3 regions of the Cronobacter sakazakii genome follow, and region 3 is predicted to be linked to each of the others. Evidence: predicted binding sites of a transcription regulator. Region 3 holds the regulator's gene; each other region holds the start of a gene.
What was found. Region 3 encodes Fur, which represses iron uptake genes when iron is present. Its sites were predicted from a motif close to ATAATAATGAGAACNACTATCAA; they were not measured.

Region 1: the regulator Fur is predicted to act here: its motif matches at 1,277-1,299, upstream of zupT (zinc transporter ZupT).
Region 2: the regulator Fur is predicted to act here: its motif matches at 1,203-1,225, upstream of feoA (ferrous iron transporter A).

What each region holds. Positions count from the first base shown of each region.
Region 1 is NZ_CP011047.1:1,712,962-1,715,229, reverse strand. It holds gene CSK29544_RS08095 (glutathionylspermidine synthase family protein) at 1-302, shown strand, start outside; gene ygiD (4,5-DOPA-extradiol-dioxygenase) at 330-1,121, opposite strand; gene zupT (zinc transporter ZupT) at 1,313-2,089, shown strand; gene ribB (3,4-dihydroxy-2-butanone-4-phosphate synthase) at 2,154-2,268, opposite strand, start outside.
Region 2 is NZ_CP011047.1:1,311,557-1,313,824, reverse strand. It holds gene CSK29544_RS06075 (Tex family protein) at 1-713, shown strand, start outside; gene feoA (ferrous iron transporter A) at 1,327-1,551, shown strand; gene feoB (Fe(2+) transporter permease subunit FeoB) at 1,578-2,268, shown strand, end outside.
Region 3 is NZ_CP011047.1:4,083,569-4,085,836, forward strand. It holds gene fldA (flavodoxin FldA) at 1-204, shown strand, start outside; gene fur (ferric iron uptake transcriptional regulator) at 495-947, shown strand; gene CSK29544_RS19395 (helix-turn-helix domain-containing protein) at 1,270-1,881, shown strand; gene CSK29544_RS19400 (beta-N-acetylhexosaminidase) at 1,934-2,268, opposite strand, start outside.

The DNA of each region.
Region 1 (2,268 bases), 2.1 Mb from region 3:
ACTTCAGCGAAGATAACCCGCCGCCGATGGAGAAATATGTGGTGAAGCCCATTTTCTCCCGCGAAGGCGCTAACGTGTCGATTATCGAAAACGGCCAGACTATCGCGCAGGTGGAAGGCCCGTATGGCGAAGAAGGCACCATCGTGCAGCAGTTCCATCCGCTGCCGAAATTCGGTGACAGCTACACGCTTATCGGCAGCTGGCTTATCAACGATCAGCCCGCCGGGATCGGTATTCGTGAAGACAGAGCGCTGATCACCCAGGATCTCTCCCGCTTCTATCCGCACATGTTTGTGGAATAACCGAAATGGCGCCCCAGGGCGCCATGGTTAACCCACCTGCACCGATAACATACTCAACGACGCCATTTCCAGCCCATCGACCGGAATGCTGATGTTTTCGCTGCCGTCCCACGCGCCGAGCGTGTACAGCAGTGGCAGGAAATGCTCCGCCGTCGGGTTCGACAGGCTGCCGCCGGGGTGATCCAGATAGTTGACCAGCGGGTGTGCCGCCGCCTCGCCGCGCCACGTCAGATTCTCTTTAACAAAGTTATTGAACGACTCCGCCCACGCATACGGTTCGCCTTCGCCATGCCAGCGCGCGGTACGCAGGTTATGGACGACGTTGCCGCTCGCCACCAGCATAACGCCTTCGTCACGTAATGCCGCAAGGCGCTGGCCCATCTGATAGTGCCAGACCGGGGGTTTGGTGCTGTCTATACTCAACTGCACCAGCGGAATATCGGCCTGCGGATACATTTTTATCAGTACGCCCCAGGCACCGTGGTCAAAGCCCCAGGCTTCTTTATCAAGCGTGACTGGCAGCGGCGCCAGGAGATCGACCACGCGCTGTGCCAGCGTGGGCGAGCCGGGCGCAGGGTAGTGTGTATCGTACAGCGCCTGCGGGAAACCGCCGAAATCGTGAATGGTTTGCGGCTGCTCCATCGCGGTGACACCGGTGCCGCGCGTAAACCAGTGTGCCGAGACCATCACAATGGCTTTCGGACGCGGCAGCGTTTCGCCAAGCGTGCGCCAGGCGCGGGTATAACGGTTATCTTCCAGCACGTTCATCGGGCTGCCGTGGCCCAGAAACAGTGCGGGCATGCGAGTGGAAGCAGTCATTTTTATATCCTGAAACGGTAAAATCAATAACGCTACCTTACGCTTATCGCACACAGAAAGAACGGAGATAACCGTGATGAAGACCGTCAGAAAATTTGAATGTAAGTAATCTGTAAAAGCCACGGACGGGCCTCGACTTTTCCGTTCCGCCCGATAAATTAATGATAATTATTATCAAAAAGGAGTGTTCGATGTCAGTGCCTCTGATCCTGACCTTACTGGCGGGTGGCGCCACGTTTATCGGCGCGCTGCTCGGTGTGCTGGGGCAGAAGCCCTCCAACCGGCTGCTGGCCTTCTCGCTGGGCTTTGCCGCAGGCATTATGCTGCTGATTTCGCTAATGGAAATGTTGCCCGCCGCGCTCGGCGAAGACGGCATGTCACCGGTGCTGGGGTATGGCATGTTTATCGTCGGCCTGCTCGGCTATTTCGCGCTCGACCGCATATTGCCGCACGCGCACCCGCAGGATCTTATCGACTCGCCCCCTGCCCATGCGTCGCGCAATCTGCGCCGCACCGCGCTTCTGCTGACGCTTGGCATCAGCCTGCATAACTTCCCGGAAGGTATCGCCACCTATGTGACGGCCAGCACCAACCTGGAGCTGGGCTTCGGGATTGCGCTCGCGGTCGCCTTACACAACATCCCGGAAGGGCTGGCGGTGGCGGGCCCGGTTTACGCGGCCACCGGCTCGCGCCGTAAAGCGGTTATCTGGGCGGGCCTCTCCGGGATGGCCGAAATTCTGGGCGGCGTGCTGGCGTGGCTTATTCTCGGCACCATGGTGTCGCCGGTGGTCATGGCGGCGATTATGGCGGCAGTCGCCGGGATCATGGTGGCGCTGTCGGTGGATGAGCTGATGCCGCTTGCCAAAGAGATCGATCCGCATAACAACCCAAGCTACGGTGTGCTGTGCGGCATGTCAGTGATGGGATTAAGCCTGACGCTGCTGCAAACGAGCGGCCTTAGCGGCTAATAAAAAAGCCCGGTCTGACCGGGCTTTCAGAAGCATTCAGGCCCGGCGCTCGCCGGGCTTTTTGTCAGCTCGCTTTGCGCTCCTGCGCCTGGCGATAGCTCACTAAATCTTCAATGGTCACGACCGGCATATTGTGTTCGCGGGCAAACGCGATGCACTCCGGCGCGCGCGCCATGGTG
Region 2 (2,268 bases), 1.7 Mb from region 3:
TCAGCCGTCTGGGGCCGAAAGCGTTTGAGCAGTGCGCGGGCTTCCTGCGTATTAACCACGGCGATAACCCACTCGACGCCTCAACGGTTCACCCGGAAGCCTATCCGGTGGTGGAGCGCATTCTGGCGGCGACGGAGCAGTCGCTGCGTGATCTGATGGGCAACAGCAGCGCGTTGCGTAACGTGAAGGCGGTAGATTTTACCGATGAGCGTTTCGGCGTGCCGACCGTGACCGACATTATCAAAGAACTGGAAAAACCCGGCCGCGACCCGCGCCCGGAGTTCAAAACCGCTCAGTTCGCCGAAGGCGTGGAGACGATGAACGATCTGCAGCCGGGCATGGTGCTGGAAGGCGCGGTGACCAACGTGACCAATTTCGGCGCGTTTGTGGATATCGGCGTGCATCAGGATGGTCTGGTGCATATCTCGTCGCTCTCCGACAAATTCGTCGAGGATCCGCACACCGTGGTGAAAGCGGGCGATATCGTAAAGGTGAAAGTGCTGGAAGTCGATTTGCCGCGTAAGCGTATCGCGCTAACCATGCGTCTTGACGAGCAACCCGGCGAAGGCAACGCGCGGCGCGGCGGCGGAAGTAGCCGCGAGGCGCAGAAGCGTCCGGCGCAGAATAACCGTAAACCGGCGCGCGACAGCAGCGCAGGCGGCAACAGCGCGATGAGCGACGCGCTCGCCGCCGCGTTCGGTAAAAAGCGGTAATCCGCAGTTATGGAACAAGAAAGGCCGGGAAACCGGCCTTTTTTATTATTTTTGGAGGGTGCCATTGGCGGGTGCGCTTCGCTTACCCGCCCTACGTTTCGGCAGGCGTTTTGGTTCCGTAGGGTGGGTAAGCGCAGCGCACCCACCACACCATAACGGGCAGTTTGCGTGTTTGTAGGGTGGGTAAGCGCAGCGCACCCGCCTTTCTTCGACAGGTAAAACACCTCGCCGCCTTAAAAAGCCTCACATCCGGAAATAAACGCCAACATGTGCGCGGTTACATTTTTCATTTTAATAACAACAGGCACTAATAAATAACATGCCGAACGCGCACAGGAATAAATTGTCTGTACGTTTAAATTTAATTAAATGAAAAATAAAGCATAAATAAATTGAAAACTTTTATTGCAAATACCCCATGCCGCATTTTTTTGCGCCAGAACAAATAAACCTCAGAAAGTCTCGCCGCGCTGCAATATTCTATTGAAGATAAAAACCATTCTCATTACCATCTTAAGCAGATAAACAACGCCTTCCCGCGCAATAATCGGCTCCCGGCCGCTGTATCGCCACGGTTCACCGCCGCTGAGCGCATTCGGAATAAGCAGGTCCTATGCAATTCACACCTAATAGCAGCTGGAAAATTACGGGTTTCGCCCGGGAAATTAGCCCGGCCTATCGCCAAAAACTATTGTCTCTCGGCATGCTGCCGGGCTCATCGTTTGAGGTAAAACGCGTGGCTCCGCTGGGTGACCCGATTCATATCGAAACCCGACGCGTAAGCCTGGTGCTGCGAAAAAAAGATCTGGCGCTTTTGCAGGTTGAAGCAGCCCGCTGAACTATTTCTGTGTTGAGTTAACGCAAATGAAAAAATTAACCATCGGCTTAATCGGCAATCCGAACTCCGGCAAAACCACGCTGTTTAACCAGCTCACCGGTGCGCGGCAGCGCGTGGGCAACTGGGCCGGCGTGACGGTCGAACGCAAGGAAGGCAGCTTCGCGACGACCGATCATCAGGTAACGCTGGTCGATTTGCCTGGCACCTACTCTCTGACCACCATCTCCTCACAAACCTCGCTCGATGAACAGATCGCCTGCCACTACATCCTTAGCGGCGAGGCGGACATGCTGATAAACGTGGTGGACGCCTCCAACCTTGAGCGCAACCTCTACCTGACGCTGCAACTGCTGGAGCTCGGCATCCCGTGCGTGGTCGCGCTCAACATGCTCGATATCGCTGAAAAGCAAAATATTCGCATTGATATCGACGCGCTGGCGAAACGCCTCGGCTGTCCGGTGGTGCCGCTGGTCTCCACCCGCGCACGCGGGATAGACAGCCTGAAGCTCACGCTTGACCGTCACACGCGCAACGAGACTATCGAGCGTGTGCATTACCCCGCCCCGCTCGTTGACGCGGCCGAAACGCTGGCGGCGGTGATGCCTCACGAACTCACCCTCCAGCAGCGCCGCTGGCTCGCCCTGCAAATGCTTGAAGGCGATATTTACAGCCGCGGCATCGCGGGCGCTGCCGCCGCACGGCTTCCGCAAATCCAGG
Region 3 (2,268 bases):
GAGCCGCGCGGTGCGACCATTGTTGGCCACTGGCCGACCGAAGGTTACCACTTTGAAGCTTCTAAAGGCCTCGCTGATGACGACCACTTCGTTGGTCTCGCGATTGACGAAGATCGCCAGCCGGAGCTGACCGCCGAACGCGTTGAAAAATGGGTCAAACAGGTGTCCGAAGAGCTGCATCTGCAGGAAATCATCAACGCCTGATGATAAGCGGCGCGGGCACCGTTCCGCGCCGTTTGATAGATAAAAGCAATGAAAATAATTGCTACAAATTTTTAACTTTCCCTCACTACGCTGTACAATGGCTTTCTTAATTATCAGGCTCTCCACGTGAAAAACGCTGGCTGGCCCACGATTTTTAAGCTCTTTTTTGCCGGACGCTTGCGGTTTTCATTTAGGCATGTCAGTTCTATAATGAGACGCATTCATCTTCGGCGTATCCGATGTATCGCTCCCTTCCGGAGCGAGTCGTTAAGCAACAGGACAGATTCCGCATGACTGACAACAATACCGCATTAAAGAAGGCCGGCCTGAAAGTCACGCTTCCTCGATTAAAAATCCTCGAAGTGCTGCAGGAACCGGTCAATCATCATGTCAGTGCGGAAGACCTCTATAAGCGTCTGATTGACATGGGTGAAGAGATTGGCCTTGCCACGGTCTATCGCGTACTTAACCAGTTCGACGATGCCGGCATCGTCACTCGTCACAACTTTGAAGGCGGTAAATCCGTTTTCGAGCTGACGCAACAGCATCATCACGATCACCTGATTTGCCTCGATTGCGGCAAAGTGATCGAATTCAGTGATGATTCTATTGAAGCGCGTCAGCGTGAAATCGCCACGCGCCACGGCATCCGCCTGACCAACCACAGCCTCTATCTGTACGGTCACTGCGCCGATGGCGACTGCCGCGAAAATGAACACGCCCACGAGGCTGGCGGGAAATAACGCTCGCTATACTGCATTATCCCAGGCCGACATTTGTCGGCCTTTTTATTGCCTGAACCCCCTTTAACAAAAATATAGATGTATTTTTTTAGATAAAATTTGAAAACTGGAGTGTTTTAATACAGCGCACAATGCTTAATTAAACCACATATATTTTTTTAAATCGAAATTCAGAAAAGATAAATATCTTTATCACTCAATCGGTTAGAGATGAGATTATCCCTGTTTTTCCTTTTCTGTTCTCTGCCCCTTATTGCAGCCATAAAAAAGCATCCATTAAGATACAGCAACGATTTAATTTTATTTTATTAAGGTAACCAACATGGTCTTACCCCCTAAACCGCTTGCTGAGATTTACCGTATTGCGGATATTTTTAATAGCTACGGCAACTGGTCTCGTGCAGAGAAAAATACGCTGATCCCGCTTCGGGACGGGGAGATCTGCATCATTCGTGGCGGTCAGTTCTCTCTGATGCGCCAGAGTGACAGGCTGTTGCTGGAAAAAAGCAGCGCACCCTCTGTGCTGGGACTGGCGAGGAATTTAGGCAAAACTCAATTCGCCAAATTACAGGCTGATTCCGAATGCCATTACCAGTTAATTCCTTTTGATTATTTCATTCAGGAAATTGAGAAAAATCACTGCCAGTTACATCTGCTTATTTTGTCCTCATGGTTTATTAATATGCTTTGCTATCGCGAAGAAATTATGATGGGAAGAAACAGCTACAGCATGATTAAAGCGAATATCGATTGTCTCGCGACAATGGATGAGTTCATGCGTAACCGGATTAACGTGGCCGACTATATCGTTAAAAAAACCAATCTTTCCCGCAGCATGGTGATGAAAACCCTTTCTCAGTTGCGCGGTGCGAAAAATATTGAGATAAGCAAAGGCAAACTGGTTGCGGTTCACCATCTGCCTGAATCGCTGTAGAGCGCGCGCCCGTTCATAAGAAAGCCAGCCCGGAGGCTGGCTTTTTATTGCGTTAGGGCTGTACGTTATCCACACGGCTGTAACGTTTACCGTCGCTGCTGACGCTTCGTACCTGTACGGCACCCGTCACGCGTGGCGGCTTCGCATCGTCGTAGCGCTGCCAGTGCGCGCCGCCATCAGTGGAGTATTCCATCGCGACACCTGGCAGACTGACGTTCATCTGCAACACGCCGTCGTGAATGCGCGCGCCCGGCACCGGCAGGCGGAATTGCACGCCCGCTTTTTCAAGCTTCGGCAGCTCACGGCTGCCCGCCAGGTTCGCAAAGCGCGTCCAGTCATCATGCAGCGCTTTTACATCCACCTGATGGGTTTCGCCGCCTTTATATT